One region of the Blautia sp. AF26-2 genome, then DNA from elsewhere that is predicted to be linked to it. Evidence: predicted binding sites of a transcription regulator. Region 1 holds the regulator's gene; the other holds the start of a gene.

Evidence for each region. Region 1 encodes Rex, which represses fermentation and respiration genes when NADH is low (regulators of the CRP and FNR family bind a similar motif). Its sites were predicted from a motif close to ATTGTTAANTANTTAACAAT; they were not measured.
Region 2: the regulator Rex is predicted to act here: its motif matches at 4,643-4,662, upstream of DWY63_RS06855 (L-lactate dehydrogenase).

The regions. Positions count from the first base shown of each region.
Region 1 covers NZ_QTWD01000001.1:452,305-460,192, forward strand. The annotation lists gene DWY63_RS02235 (MATE family efflux transporter) at 1-1,227, shown strand, start outside; gene DWY63_RS02240 (S8 family peptidase) at 1,340-2,185, shown strand; gene DWY63_RS02245 (NADP-dependent isocitrate dehydrogenase) at 2,351-3,553, shown strand; gene DWY63_RS02250 (ABC-F family ATP-binding cassette domain-containing protein) at 3,653-5,578, opposite strand; gene DWY63_RS02255 (redox-sensing transcriptional repressor Rex) at 5,733-6,389, shown strand; gene DWY63_RS02260 (bifunctional ADP-dependent NAD(P)H-hydrate dehydratase/NAD(P)H-hydrate epimerase) at 6,479-7,888, shown strand, end outside.
Region 2 covers NZ_QTWD01000004.1:95,217-103,104, reverse strand. The annotation lists gene DWY63_RS06870 (MATE family efflux transporter) at 1-962, shown strand, start outside; gene DWY63_RS17865 (hypothetical protein) at 935-1,237, shown strand; gene DWY63_RS06865 (MATE family efflux transporter) at 1,213-2,580, shown strand; gene DWY63_RS06860 (Mur ligase family protein) at 2,682-4,232, shown strand; gene DWY63_RS06855 (L-lactate dehydrogenase) at 4,736-5,683, shown strand; gene DWY63_RS06850 (CoB--CoM heterodisulfide reductase iron-sulfur subunit B family protein) at 5,890-6,687, shown strand; gene DWY63_RS06845 (4Fe-4S dicluster domain-containing protein) at 6,684-7,067, shown strand; gene DWY63_RS06840 (CoB--CoM heterodisulfide reductase iron-sulfur subunit A family protein) at 7,101-7,888, shown strand, end outside.

The DNA of each region.
Region 1 (7,888 bases):
GTCGGCCTGTGCTTCCCGCTGATCGTTATCATCACGGCATTCAGCAACCTGTTCGGAAGCGGCGGCGCTCCGCTGTTTTCGATCGAGCGCGGAAAAAACAATCCGCAGAAGGCAGAAACGATCATGAATACATCTTATTCCATGGTCTGCGCCTGTGCCGTTGTCCTTATGGTCATCGGCTTTTTGTTTGCCCGTCCGCTGCTGACGCTGTTCGGCGCATCGGCAGATGCGATGGTCTACGCGTATCCTTATATGATGATTTACCTGATCGGAACACTGCCGTCCATGGTTGCGACCGGCATGAACCCGTTTATCAATGCGCAGGGTTATTCAACGGTCGGCATGTTCTCCGTTACGATCGGAGCCGTCGCAAATCTGCTGCTTGACCCGCTGTTTATCTTTGTACTTGGCTTTGGCGTACAGGGTGCCGCGATTGCCACCGTCATTTCCCAGACGCTCTCCGCCGTCTTTGTTCTGTACTTCCTGACCCGGAAAGCGGAGCTGAAAGTACGGTTTGTGCGGAAAAATGAAATTTCCGAGTGCACAGGCTATGCGAAAAATATCGTAAGCCTCGGTACTGCCGGTTTTATCATGCAGCTCACCAACAGCCTTGTCACCATCTGCTGCAACAATGTGCTTTCCGTGACCGGCGGTGATATTTACATATCTGTTATGACGATTGTATCGAGTGTCCGCCAGCTCGTCGAGACCCCGATCTACGCTATGAATGAGGGAACCTCCCCGATCTTAAGCTATAACTACGGCGCTCGCCGCCCTGCCCGCGTGCGAAAGGCCATGTGCGTCATGAGTGTGATGATTCTTGGCTACACGGCAGTGATGTGGAGCGTTATTATTTTGATTCCGCATGTGCTGATCGGCATTTTCAGCTCGGACGCAGTGCTGATCCAGGATGCGGTACCGGCACTGAAACAGTACTTTGGAGCGTTTATTTTTATGGACTGTCAGTACATCGGTCAGACGGTATTCAAGTCGCTGAATAAAAAGAAACAGGCAATCTTTTTTTCTCTGCTCCGTAAAGTTGTGATTGTCGTGCCGCTCACCTATCTGATGCCGTACGCATTCCATATGGGAACTGACGGTGTCTTCCTCGCAGAGCCGGTATCCAATGTAATCGGAGGAGGTTTGTGCTTCGTGACCATGCTTCTCACGGTTCTGCCGGAGCTGAAGCGGATGGAAAAACAGAATACGGCAGGATATAAAAAATAGAATCTGCAGACCCCATGGAGACCCAAACTCTGTGGGGTTTCTTTTGATTGTTCTTTGCAAAGGAAAGTCCTTTTTTGCATACCATAAAATAAGAATACGCCGGAGCTTTGCGATGAACGAGCAGAAAATTCTGACAGGAAAAGGAATTACCGTGGCGGTGCTGGATACAGGGATTTTTCCGCATATTGATTTTGATAATCGGATTGCGGCGTTCCGGGATCTGGTGTACGGGCGGGAGACGCCTTACGATGATAATGGGCATGGGACGCATGTCTGCGGAATCCTCGGTGGAAGCGGAAGAGCATCCGGCGGGAAGTACCGGGGTACGGCACCGGAATGCAGATTTGTGGTAGCAAAAATTCTCGACCGCAGGGGAAACGGCAGAAAGCAGGATATCCTTGCGGCGATTGACTGGGTGTGCAAAGAGCGAATAAGACTTAATATCCGCATTTTAAATATTTCAGTGGGAACAACAGAGCAGGAAAAAACGGTGGATGATCTGCTCGTGCAGGCGGTGGAGCGCGCCTGGGATGACGGGATCACAGTTGTGACAGCGGCCGGAAATCTGGGGCCCGCTCCGGGCAGTATTACGGCGCCGGGGAGCAGCAGAAAAGTGATCACCGTGGGAGCGGGCGATCTGCTGGAGCCAAGAAGAGGAATCTCCGGATGCGGCCCGACACGGGACTGCGTCTGCAAACCGGATCTTGTCGCGCCTGGAAAACGTCTCATTTCCTGCGCGCCTGGAAGAAGCAGGAAGGAATATGTGGTGAAGAGCGGCACCTCGATGGCGGCACCGCGGGTGTCCGGAGCCGTGGCTTTGGCACTTGAACGGGTTCCGGATCTTACAAATGTCCAGGCGAAAATGCTGCTTTGCGAATCGGCGAGAGACCTTGGCCTTCCGCGCAACCGTCAGGGGCATGGGATGCTTCAAACAGACCGTTTTCTGTCTCTTCTGTGAGGCACTGTGCGGCAGCATAAAAAAAGAAAAATGAAGGAAAACACCTCTCATCCTGCAAAAATTGTGTGAATTTATGGGAAAATACCAAAAAATCAGGTGGATTTTGACTTGACAAGCTATAGGATACTTTATACAATAAACGGGAATAGAAAAAGGAGGCCTACTATGGAAAAAATTCAGATGACCACTCCTCTGGTAGAGATGGATGGAGATGAGATGACCAGAATTCTCTGGAAAATGATCAAAGATGAGCTGCTTCTCCCGTTTATTGACCTGAAAACGGAATATTACGATCTGGGACTGGAACACAGAAACGAGACGAACGATCAGGTAACCGTAGATTCCGCAAACGCTACCAAGAAATACGGTGTAGCAGTCAAATGTGCCACCATTACGCCGAATGCAGCGCGTATGACCGAGTACAATCTGAAAGAAATGTGGAAGAGCCCGAACGGAACGATCCGTGCCATGCTCGACGGAACCGTTTTCCGTACCCCGATTGTCGTAAAAGGCATCGAGCCGTGCGTGCGCAACTGGAAAAAACCGATCACGATTGCCCGTCATGCATACGGAGATGTCTATAAAAATGCAGAAATGCGCATTCCGGGACCGGGAAAAGCAGAGCTGGTTTATACGGCTGAGGATGGCACCGAGACAAGAGAGCTGATCCACAACTTCACCGGCGCCGGTGTCATTCAGGGCATGCACAATCTGGATAACTCCATAGAAAGCTTTGCGAGAAGCTGTTTCGAGTACGCACTGTCCACGAAACAGGATCTGTGGTTTGCAAGCAAGGATACGATTTCCAAGAAGTATGATCACCGCTTCAAGGATATCTTCCAGGAGATCTTCGATGCAGAGTACAAAGAGAAATTTGCAGAAGCAGGCATTACCTACTTCTACACTCTGATCGACGACGCCGTTGCCCGCATCATGAAAGCAGAGGGCGGCTTTATCTGGGCCTGCAAGAACTACGACGGCGATGTCATGAGCGACATGGTATCCTCCGCCTTCGGTTCCCTTGCGATGATGACTTCTGTTCTCGTATCCCCGCACGGATATTACGAGTACGAGGCTGCGCACGGAACCGTACAGCGCCACTATTACCGTCACTTAAAAGGTGAGGAGACATCCACCAACTCCGTGGCCACCATTTTTGCATGGACCGGCGCACTCAGAAAACGCGGGGAAATGGATGGAAACGCAGAACTTTCCGCATTTGCAGACCGTCTGGAAAAAGCAACGATCGCAACGATCGAGAGCGGAAAAATGACAAAAGACCTTGCGCTGATCACCACCATGGAAAATCCGACCGTATTAAACAGCCGTGATTTCATCCTGGCCATACGCGAGGAGCTGGAGAAATAATTAAACGAAGCAAAAAAGAAAGCCGATCCGGCATTCCCGCAAAAAGGGATGCGCCGGACCGGCTTTTTCTGTTTTGAATTTTTCCGGGGAAAACCAGGTCTATTCGGCAAGCTCTTCCCATTTTTCATACAGCTCTTCGAGTTCCGCGGCAATCTCTGCTTTCTCTTTGCTTAATTTCACACACTCTGCCACATTCGTTGCGACTTCCGGTTTCGACATTTCCTCATCAATTTCCGAATCGCGTGTCTCAAGCTCTTCAATTCGTTTCTCCGTCTTTTTCAGTTCGTTTTCTTTCTTGCGGAGACGTGCCTGTTCTTCTTTCTGCGCTTTCCAGTCCAGCTTTGTGGAGGAGGCTTCGGAAGGAGCCGCTGTTTCTTCCGGAGCGGCGGCATCGGCAGCAGGAGCATAGATGCGGGTCAGCTCTTCTTTTTTCTCCAGATAGTAATCGTAATTTCCGATATAGTTGACGAGTGTCTGTCCCGTCAGCTCCAGAATCCGGGTTGCAGTCTGATTGATAAAGTAACGGTCGTGGGAAACGTACAGTACCGTTCCAGTGTAATCCTTCAGCGCGTTTTCCAGAATCTCCTTTGATACGATATCGAGGTGGTTGGTCGGCTCGTCGAGGATCAGGAAGTTGGCGTTCGAGAGCATCAGCTTGGCAAGAGAAATTCGTCCGCGCTCACCGCCGCTCAAGGTATGAATCGGTTGGAAGACATCGTCGTTTGTAAACAGGAAGGCGGCCAGCACATTTCGGATTTCGGTGTTTGTCAGATACAGATACGCGTCGGAAATCTCCTGGAAAATGGTCTTTTCCATGTGGAGCACCTGATGCTCCTGATCGTAGTAACCGATCTGTACACGGCTTCCAAGTGTAAAAGAGCCGGTATCCGGGCGGATGACTTCGTTTAAGATCTTTAAGATCGTCGTTTTTCCCGTTCCGTTGTTTCCGATGATTGCCACGCGCTCGCCGCGCTTGATTTCGAAATTCAGATCCTGGAAAAGCGTCTGTCCCGGGAAGGCTTTGGAGAGGTGCTCGACGGTCAGCACATCGTTTCCGCTTGTGATGCGCGGTTCCAGACGGATCCGCATATCGGAGCGTACTTCGGTCGGCTTTTCCAGCACATCCATTTTGTCCAGCATTTTTTCACGGCTCTCGGCGCGTTTGATGGATTTCTCGCGGTTGAAAGATTTCAGCTTTGCAATGACTTCTTCTTGATGGTGGATTTCCTGCTGCTGGTTGACCCAGGCATGGTAAGCGGCTTCACGGAGCATTGCTTTTTTCTGACTGTAGGCGGTATAGTTTCCCTCAAAAGTTGTTACTTTTTTATTGTCCACTTCAACGACTTTTGTGACAACGCGGTCGAGAAAGTAACGGTCATGGGAGACGATCAGGACGGCTCCGCTGTAATTTAAAAGATACGTTTCGAGCCAGGAGATCGAGTCCATATCGAGGTGGTTGGTCGGCTCGTCGAGCAGAATGATGTCCGGTTTGGTGAGCAGCAGTTTACCAAGTGCCACGCGGGTCTTCTGACCGCCGGAGAGGGAGTCCACCTGTTTTTCAAAATCGCTCTCGGAAAAGCCAAGACCTTTTAAAACACCGACGACTTCACTGCGGTACGCGTATCCGTTTTCCAGTTCAAAGGTATGGGAGAGGCGGGTGTAGGTGGAAAGAAGTTCATCCAGCTCTGCACCGGATTTTGTATTCATATCACTTTCCATCTGACGGAGGCGTTCCTCCATATCGATCAGATTCTGTTTCGCGGTCAGCACTTCCTGGTAAATGGAAAGGTGTCCGGTCAGATCCTGATGCTGGGCGAGATAGCCCATCGTCTTCCCTTTGGAGAGGATGACCTCTCCCTCATCGGCCCTCATTTCGCCGATGATGATTTTTAACAGCGTCGATTTTCCGGCACCGTTGATGCCGACCAGTGCGGCTTTTTCGCGTTCTTCTATATGAAAAGATGCATTTTTGATAATTTCCGTTGTCCCGAATGCTTTCGAGATATTCTGACATGCAAGAATCATGTGGTTCCTCCAGATAACATATTTCTGTATTTTGACATAATACACCATCCTTATTATAGAGAGTAATACACAAAATTTCAAGAAATCTTTGACAATTTTCTATCAACCATATATAATATGAATATATGCAGGTGTAAATAAGGAGGAATTTATCTTGGAAGAAAAAGGAATTTCGCGGGCAGTTATCAAAAGACTTCCTAGATATTATCGTTACCTGGGCGAATTGCTGGAGGACGGAGTAGAACGGATCTCTTCCGGTGAGCTGAGCGAGCGGATGAAAGTGACAGCTTCCCAGATTCGCCAGGATTTAAATAATTTCGGCGGCTTCGGCCAGCAGGGGTATGGTTATAACGTGCGGTATCTGTACAGCGAGATTGGAAAAATTTTAGGTCTGGACAGAGTCCACAATATGATTTTTGTCGGAGCCGGAAATCTGGGACAGGCGCTTGCTAATTATGCGGCCTTTGAAAGAAGCGGATTCAAAACGGTCGGTATTTTTGACGTCAACCCGGTATTAAAAGGAATCTCCGTGCGCGGAATTGAAATCCGCATGGCGGACGAGCTTCCGGAATTTATCAAGGAACACCATGTAGAGATTGCGGCTTTGACACTGCCAAAAGCAAAAGCGGTAGAGATGGCAGAGATTCTCGTGGACAACGGTGTAAAAGCAATCTGGAATTTTGCACATACCGATCTAAACTTAAAACTTCCGAAAGATGTGATCGTCGAGAACGTCCATCTTTCCGAAAGTCTGATGCGTCTCTCCTACAATCTGACCAGATATGAGGCGGAGCATCCAAAGAACAATTAAGAAACCAAAACAAAAGCAGGAGAGTCTTCGGGAAACCGGAGACTTTTTCTGTTCACTTTCCGGATAAGGCAGGAAAAGGAGGAAAAGCGATGAAACGGATTCTTACAGCAGCACAGATGAAGCAGGCAGACCGCAATACGATCGAAACCATGGGGGTACCGTCCCTGGTACTGATGGAGCGCGCAGCGCTGTCCTGCGTGGAGGAGCTTCAAAATGGAACATGGGATACAGGAAAAGTCCTTGCTGTGTGCGGTCCCGGAAATAATGGAGGGGACGGTGCGGCAATTGCACGGATTTTAAAGACGAAAGGGGTGGATGCGGAACTGTTCTGTCTTGGAAATCCGGAAAAATACAGTGAAGGCATGAGAGCACAGAAGAAAATTGCGGAAAATTATGGGGTCCGTGAGGTTAAGAATCCGGATTTCCGGGAATATACTGTTATCATAGATGCCATCTTTGGAATTGGCGTATCCCGTCCGCTGGCAGGGGAGTACCGGAGGGCAGTGGAAGCAATCTGCGCAAGCGGTGTTCCTGTTCTTGCCGTGGACATCCCTTCGGGGATCCACACGGATACCGGAGAGGTCCTTGATGCGGCGGTGAAAGCCAGAGCCACGGTGACATTTGCCTGTGCAAAGCCAGGGCTTCTCTTTGATCCCGGAAAACGATATGCCGGAGAGGTCCTGGTCCGTGATATCGGAATCGGCTTTGATGCAGGAGAAGAGGAGACGCCCTGGTACGGTTCAGTGGAAAAAGAAGATCTGGACCGGTTTCTTACCCGCACGCCGATGGGAAATAAGGGAACCTTCGGAAAGGTGCTGGTACTTGCCGGTTCCGGTGCCATGTGCGGAGCCGCTGTTTTGTGTGCCAGGGCAGTCCTTGCATCCGGTGCCGGCATGGTAAAGGTTGTGACAGAGGAAAGAAACCGTACGCCGCTTTTCTGTGCCCTGCCGGAAGCAATGGCGGATTTCTGGAAGGAGGATGAGCCGCTTCCGGAAGAAGCCCTGCTGCAGGATCTCGCCTGGGCGGACGCTGTTGTTGCGGGACCGGGACTTTCCAAAAGCCGGACGGCAAAAGAACTGCTCGTTTTTACGGTGCAGCACACAGAAGTTCCTCTTGTTCTGGATGCAGATGCGCTGAACCTGATTGCAGAAGATGCAGAGATTCTTTCGGGCTGCCGGGCAGAAAAAATTTTAACGCCTCATGTAGGAGAGCTTGCACGGCTGCTGCACATGACCATTGCAGAATGCCAGCGTGACCCGGCAGGAAGCGCCGGAAGGGCAGCCGAAAAATACCAGGCCTGCTGTGTACGAAAGGATTCCGTAACCGTGACAGCAGAGGAAGGGCGTGAGCAGTATTACATAAACACAAGCGGAAGCAGTGCGCTTGCGACGGCGGGAAGCGGCGATGTGCTCGCGGGAATCACAGGCGCCTTTGCAGCAAAACGTCAGTGTGAAAAAAACGAGAAAAAAATCAGCCTTGCCAAAACAGCGGCACTGGCG
Region 2 (7,888 bases), on a different contig from region 1:
GTGATGAGACGACGTGGCAGTATGCGGGGGACTATTACCAGTGGATTGCACTCGGCGCACCGTTTATCATCCTGCAGCTGACGCCGAACAATCTTCTTCGGACCGAGGGCTTCGCAAAAGCCTCGATGATCGGAACAATGCTGGGAGCCGTTGTCAACATCATTTTTGACCCGATCTTTATTTACACGCTCGGCATGGGAGCAGCCGGAGCAGCGATTGCAACGGTGATCGGCAACATCTGCGGTGATATTTTCTATGTTATCTTTATGATAAAGAAATGCCGCTATCTCTCCGTCGATTTCCGAAAACTGAAAATGACCGGAGCAGAGGTGCTCGCCGTTCTTGCCATCGGCATTCCGGCATCCGTCACAAACTTCATGCAGAGCATCGGCGTGACGCTGACGAACCGATTTTTGCAGCCGTATGGAACGGACAAAGTTGCAGCGATGGGAATTGCTTTGAAAATTATTATGATTTCTGTTCTTGTGATGGTCGGTTTCGCTTTTGGCGGACAGCCGCTGGTCGGATACAATTATGGAGCGAAAAATAAAAAACGTCTCAGTGAGACGATCCGCTTTGCCTTCCTCCTGGAAGTGCTGACCGGTGCCGGAATGGCGGTTGTGCTCGGTGCGGCGGCTCCGCTTCTCGTGGGACTGTTCTTAAAAGAGGCGGATGTCATTGCAGTGGCCCAGCAGATCCTCCGCGTCCAGCTCATTGGTATGCCGTTTGTTGGTATCGTACTCGCATCGACCTGTATTTTCCAGGCGATCGGAAACGGGGCAGGAGCAATGATTCTTTCAGCAGGACGTCAGGGCGTGATTTTTGCCATTGTAATTTTCTGCGCTTCAAAACTTGCCGGTTTTTCCGGTGTTATTGCCTCCCAGCCGGTTTCTGATTTTCTGACCGCATTGGTGGCTGTGATGATTCTGCTTCAGTGGAAAAAGAAAGAATTTGCAAAATAAGAAAGAACAGCAAAGCGGCTGCGGCACAGCGTTCCGGAACGGGAACCTGCCGCAGCCGCTTTTGGCGTGCGCAAAAAAACAGAATTCCTGCACAGGCGGCCGCCATGTCAAAAACACGTAAAAGTGATGAAAAAACGTCTCTTAATTCGGCAGTATTACGGGATTGCATTCTGAGAAAACAAGATATAAAATGGCATGAGATTCGACAAAAAGGGGAAGCAAAAACATACGACAATAGGGAGGACATCACATGGCAACAAAGAAAAGTGCAGTAAAAGATCTGACAAACGGCAGCCCGGTAAAACTGATTCTGGGGTTTGCACTGCCGCTGCTGCTCGGCATGCTGTTCCAGCAGTTTTACAGCATGGTCGATACGATTATTGTAGGAAAATTCTTAGGCGCGAAAGCGCTCGCGGCTGTTGGAAGCACAGGTTCGATCAACTTTATGATCGTGGGATTCTGTATGGGAGTCTGCAGCGGATTTGCAATTCCGGTTGCGCAGATGTTCGGGGCAGGAGACCGGAAAGCGCTGTGCCGGTATGTAGGAAATGGAGCCGTCCTGGCCGGTATTCTTTCCGTGGTGATGACCGTTCTTGTCTGCATCTGGTGCCGCGACATTCTGATTCTGATGAAAACCCCGTCCGATATTCTGGACGGTGCATACGCTTACATCTTTGTTATTTTCCTCGGAATTCCGCTTATGGTGCTCTATAACCAGACATCAGCAATCATGCGGAGCCTCGGCGACAGCCGCTCCCCACTGATTTTCCTCGGTATCTCTTCAATACTGAATATCGTGCTAGATCTTGCGCTGGTCCGCCCGATGGGAGTAGCGGGAACCGCGTGGGCGACGATTATCGCGCAGGGAGTCTCTGGATTCCTGTGTCTCTTTTATATGAAGAAAAAATTCACCATCCTTGCTTTTACGAGAGAGGACTGGAAGCTGCACAAGCATTATGTGCTTAATCTGTGCAATATGGGAATCCCAATGGGACTGCAGTATTCAATCACCGCGATCGGAAGTGTTATTTTGCAGACCGCTGTCAACGGCCTTGGTTCCACTGCGGTTGCATCTGTTACGGCTGCCGGTAAAATTTCCATGTTCTGCTGCTGTCCGTTCGACGCGCTCGGCTCCACTATGGCGACGTATGCCGGACAGAACGTCGGTGCGAAGAAGATGGATCGTGTCAACACCGGTATTTTGACAAGTTCCATTATTGGAAGCGTGTATTCCGTGGTCATTTTAGGAGTCATGTTTCTGTGGTCCCGCCAGATTTCGCTTCTCTTTGTAGATGCATCTGAGACGGTCATCCTCGACCAGGCGCGTCAGATGCTGCTGATCAACATGGTATTTTACATTCCGCTGACCCTTGTCAATGTCGTACGCTTTACCGTGCAGGGCATGGGCTTCAGCAAATTTGCAATCCTTGCCGGCGTCTGCGAGATGATCGGCCGTTCGGTGGTAGCCTTTTTCCTGGTTCCGTATTTTGGTTACACCGCAGTCTGCTTCGCAAGCCCGGTGGCATGGATTCTCGCCGATCTGTTTCTCGTTCCGGCGTACCTGTACTGCGCAAAAACGCTTCGTTCTCTTTTTGAGAAAAATGCGCAGATGATGTAAGCCGTGCCGCAAGATGGACAAGCTGTTTCAATTCTGGTATAATGGAGCCTGGATTTTAGGAAAGCTGAAAAAGAATCCCATAGAAGAGAGGAAGATATCCTATGAAACAGTCGGTATTAGAATATAAGAAACTTCTGGAGCAGGAAGGCCTTCTGGTGGAATTTGCAGAGCCGGAAGGAAAAGAAGGAGAGGACAGACCCGTTACCCTCGTAACGTATTTTTCGGGCGGAGCTGATCAGGGAACGCTGTTTCTCTGCAAAGGAGCTGCATTCAAAGAGGCATACTTAAAAGACGCCGTAAACCGCGGTGCTGTTGCCTATGTAAGTGAAAAAAAATACGAAGCGGGAAAAGAAATTCCGGCGCTCATCGTCAACGATGCCAGAAAAGCACAGTTTGTGCTGGGTGAGGCGTTTTACGATTATCCGGCAAAGTCGCTGCATGTCACGGCGCTGACCGGAACAAAAGGAAAGACAACGACAGCCTACTACCTGCAGTCGATGCTCGATGCCTGCCTGAAAAAACAGGGCGGAAACGGATGTGCACTGTTAAGTTCGATTGAATATTACGACGGAAAGACGAGAGAAGCATCAACGCTCACCACGCCGGAATCCCTGGAGCTGTGCCGTCATATGCGCAATGCCGTAGATGCAGGCCTTTCCCATATGGTGATGGAAGTATCCTCCCAGGCGCTCAAATACGAGAGAGTCGGAAACACGCATTTTGATACCGCCATTTTCCTGAACATCTCCAAGGACCACATCAGCCCGACGGAGCACAAGGATTTTGATGATTATTTCCAGTCGAAATTAAAGATCTTCGACCGCTGCACCTGCGCCTGCGTGAACCTGGACAGCGACCATATCGGGGAAATCCTGAAAGCTGCGGCAAAATGTGAGCGCGTCGTTACGTTTGGATCGAAAGAAAATGCTGTAATCCGCGTGAGTGATATCAAGCCGGGCAGAGGAAAATTCTATTTCCATGTGGCAGGACCGGATTTCTCGGAAGATTTTACCCTGCCGGTGCACGGAGCCTTCAATGTGGAGAATGCCGTAGCTGCCATTGCGGCTGCCTGGTCGATGGGAATCCCGGTTTCGCTGATCAAGGAAAGCCTCCTTGGCGTCACCGTTCCGGGAAGGATGGAGACGTATGAGAGCAGCGCGGGCGAGGTCACGGCGATCGTGGATTTCGCGCACAATGGCCTGAGTTTTGAAAAAATGTTTGATACCGTAGCACTCGAATACCCGGGGAGCCGCGTAAGCGTTGTGTTCGGAACCCCGGGCGGAAAAGCATTCAACCGCAGAAAAGATATGGGTGAGATTTCCGGAAAACGGGCGGACCGGATTTTCCTCGTACCGGATGATCCGGGAAACGAAGATCCGCAGGCGATCTGTGAGGAGATCGGCGGGTACATAGCAAAGGAAGGTGCATCCTTCCAGATCCGCATGGACCGCGGAGCAGCAATCCGGGAGGCGATTCTTGGCGCCGTACCGGGAGAGGTTGTTCTGATCCTTGGAAAAGGCGCGGACGTGACGATGCACGTCGGAAACGGAAATGTGCCGTACCGGTCAGATGCCGTCTATGCAAAAGAGGCGCTTGCCGAATATGGAAATGCATTTGCCGAAGCGGCAACGGCTCGTGAAACAGAAGAATAGAAGCAAAAACAGAAAAAACAGAGCAAAAAAGACACGGAACAGAAAAATCCGTGTCTTTTTTGCGTCTGGCGGCAGCAGAAATGAAAATCAGACAGGAAATTTGGCGGATACATCCTACAAAATGTAGAAAAGAAGGACAGAAACTAGCCCGTATGACGAAAAGTTGTTAAAAATATAACGAACGAAAGTTAGACGTGTGAAACTAAACACAGAAAGCAAAAACCCGGGAACCATGCGGAAAAAGACGAATTCTGCGGGATGAAGGACAAAGCTGTAAGTTTTTGGAAAGAATTCTTGTGAAAAAGAACAAAAAATGGTATAATTGTATTGAAATATATCCAGAACACCCCTTCTGGAAGCGTACGGGCTCAGTGAGAAAAAAGATTTCACGAAAATGCTCGAAAAAAACACTTGTTAAATTCTTGTCATAGTGCTATGATAAGGAAAGTGAAAAATTTATCAATCACAAAAACCAACTAGGGGTATTTTAGAAAGGAGTATTTATGAGCAGCAAGATTACCATCATTGGAGCTGGAAGCGTTGGATCTACGATCGCCTATACACTGTCGAACGAAGACATCGCGTCTGAGATTGTTCTCATCGATATTAACAAGAAAAAAGTAGAGGGAGAGGTTATGGATATCGCGCAGGGTACCTGCTTCCGCGATCCGGTCTCCATCATCGCAGGTGAGTATGAGGATGCCAAGGACTCTGATATCGTAATTATTACTTCCGGTATTGCAAGAAAGCCTGGCCAGACCCGTATTGAGCTGACCCAGACCAACGTAAACATCTTAAAATCCATCACACCGGAAATCGTAAAAGCGGCTCCGAATGCCATCTATATCATTGTAAGCAACCCGGTTGACATCATGACCTATGTGTTTACAAAGATCTCCGGACTTCCGGAAAACCAGATCCTTGGTTCCGGTACTATGCTGGATTCCGCAAGACTTCGCTGCGGACTGTCTGAACACCTCAACATTGCACAGAAAAACATTCATGCTTACGTATTCGGTGAGCACGGTGATACTTCCTTCATTCCGTGGAGTGGTGCTTACGTTTCCGGTGTCAGCCTGGACGAGTACTACGACACCGTAGAAAAAATGGGCAGGAACGTAACCAAGATCGACAAAGATGCTATGCTGGAGTACGTAAGAACTTCCGGCGGACAGGTTATTGCAAACAAAGGAGCTACTTTCTATGCAGTATCTGTTGCAGTATGCAAACTGGTAGCAACCATTCTTTCTTCTTCCGATTCTGTAGCAACCGTATCTTCCATGATGCACGGTGAGTACGGCATCGAGGATGTATGCTTAAGCACACTGACCCTCGTTGGACCGAAAGGCGTACAGGGCAAGATTCCGATGCGTATGACAAAAGAGGAAGTAGAAAAACTCAAAGCAAGTGCCGACGCATTAAAAGCAGTTATCGCACAGATCGAGCACTAAGAGCGGGCAATAAGCTCAAAACATAAAATTTATGGCAGTGGCAGAAAGTGCGAAAGAGCGGTATCTCCCACTGCCTTAACGTGCGCCTGAAGAAATTTTCCGCCGGGTGTACATAAAAAGAGTACCGGAAACTTTTCCGGTGCCGGACAGAAGATACCGCAGGAAAAATGGAAACCAACAGGAGCAAGTAAGAAAGGAGCAATTCCATGACCTACAGTTATTTTCCGGGCTGTACGCTGAAGAACAAAGCAAAAGATCTGGATCATTATGCCAGAGAGTGCGCAAAAGTTCTGGGATTTGAACTGGAAGAAATTGAAAACTGGCAGTGCTGCGGAGCTGTGTATCCACAGGCATCCGATGAAATCGCCACAAAACTTTCTTCGGTTCGCGCCTTAGCAGACGCCAAAGAAAAAGGACAGGATCTGATCACAGTCTGTTCCGCCTGTCATCACGTGATCAAACGCGTAAACGATGACATGGCGAATGTAGAAGACATTCAGACAAAAGTAAACAACTACATGGCTCTTTCCGAGCCATATCTTGGCGAAACGAAAGTACTTCATTATCTGGAAGTGCTGCGTGACGTCGTTGGATTTGACAAGATCAAAGAGAAAGTGGTAAACCCATTAAGAGGAAGAAAAATCGGCGCATATTACGGCTGTATGCTGCTTCGTCCGAGCACCACAATGCAGTTTGACGATCCGGAAAATCCGACAATCATTGAAGACTTTATCAAGGCCCTTGGCGCAACACCGGTCGTATATCCGATGAGAAATGAGTGCTGCGGCGGCTACATATCCCTGAAAGAAAAGAAAATGGCATCCAACATGGTAGACCAGATCATGGCATCCGCATCCTACAAAGGAGCAGAAGAACTGATCACTGCATGTCCGCTTTGCATGTACAACCTGCGCAATAACGGAACAAAAGAAGGTCTTCCGGTTACCTACTTTACCGAGCTTCTTGCAGAAGCACTCGGCATCAAAGAGGAGGTGCAGGCATGAAAATTGCAACATCCGATGAAATCCGTGCCATCGCCGGTGTGGATACCAGAAAATGTATGAAATGCGGTAAATGTTCCGCATCCTGTCCTGCTTATAACGAAATGGACATCCGTCCGCATCAGTTTGTATCTTACGTACAGAACGGCGATGTGGAAGCACTGATGAACTCCAAGTCCATCTGGAAATGCCTCTCCTGCTTCGCATGTGTAGAGCGCTGTCCAAGAGACGTAAAACCTGCCAAACTGATCGAGGCAGTTCGTCTTTCCGTGATCCGTCAGAGAGGAGAGAATTATCTTTCTCCGGATGAAATTCCGGCTCTTCTGGATGATGAGACTCCGCAGCAGCTTTTGATGAGTGCATTCCGTAAATATAGAAAGTAAAAAACAACCCATCCACAGAAAGGTGAGAGAAAAGTGCAAAGAATAGGAGTATTTGTCTGCCACTGCGGTACAAATATTGCGGCTACCGTTGATGTCAAAAAAGTTGTTGACGTCATCAGCAAAGAGCCGGGTGTTGTACATGCAGAGGATTATCAGTATATGTGTTCCGAAACGGGTCAGCAGAAAGTAATCGATGCCATTCAGAACGAGCATCTGACCGGCGTTGTGATCTGTTCCTGCTCTCCGCGTATGCATGAAGGAACATTCCGCAAAGCAGCAGAAAAAGCGGGTCTGAACCCGTATCAGCTGGAGATTGCAAACATTCGTGAGCAGTGTTCCTGGATTCATAAAGACATGGAAGAGGCTACCGAGAAGGCCGTAATTCTGGCCCGTGCAGCCGTTGCTAAAGTTATGCTGGATACCCCGCTTACCCCGGGCGAGAGCCGCGTTGTAAAACGTGCGCTGGTGATCGGAGGCGGTATCGCAGGTATTCAGACTGCACTGGATATCGCAGATGCAGGCTATGAAGTAGATATCGTAGAGAAGACCCCGAGTATCGGCGGAAGAATGTCACAGCTTGACAAGACATTCCCGACCCTCGACTGTTCTTCCTGTATCCTGACTCCTCGTATGGGAGAGGTAAACGCGCATGAGAAGATTAACATCTATACCTACAGTGAGGTAGAGAGCGTTGGCGGATTCGTCGGTGATTTCAAAGTAGACATCCGTAAGAAAGCAAGATACGTAGATATGGACAAATGTACCGGATGCGGACTCTGTCAGGAGAAATGTCCTTCCAAGAAGAACCTGAGCGAGTTCAA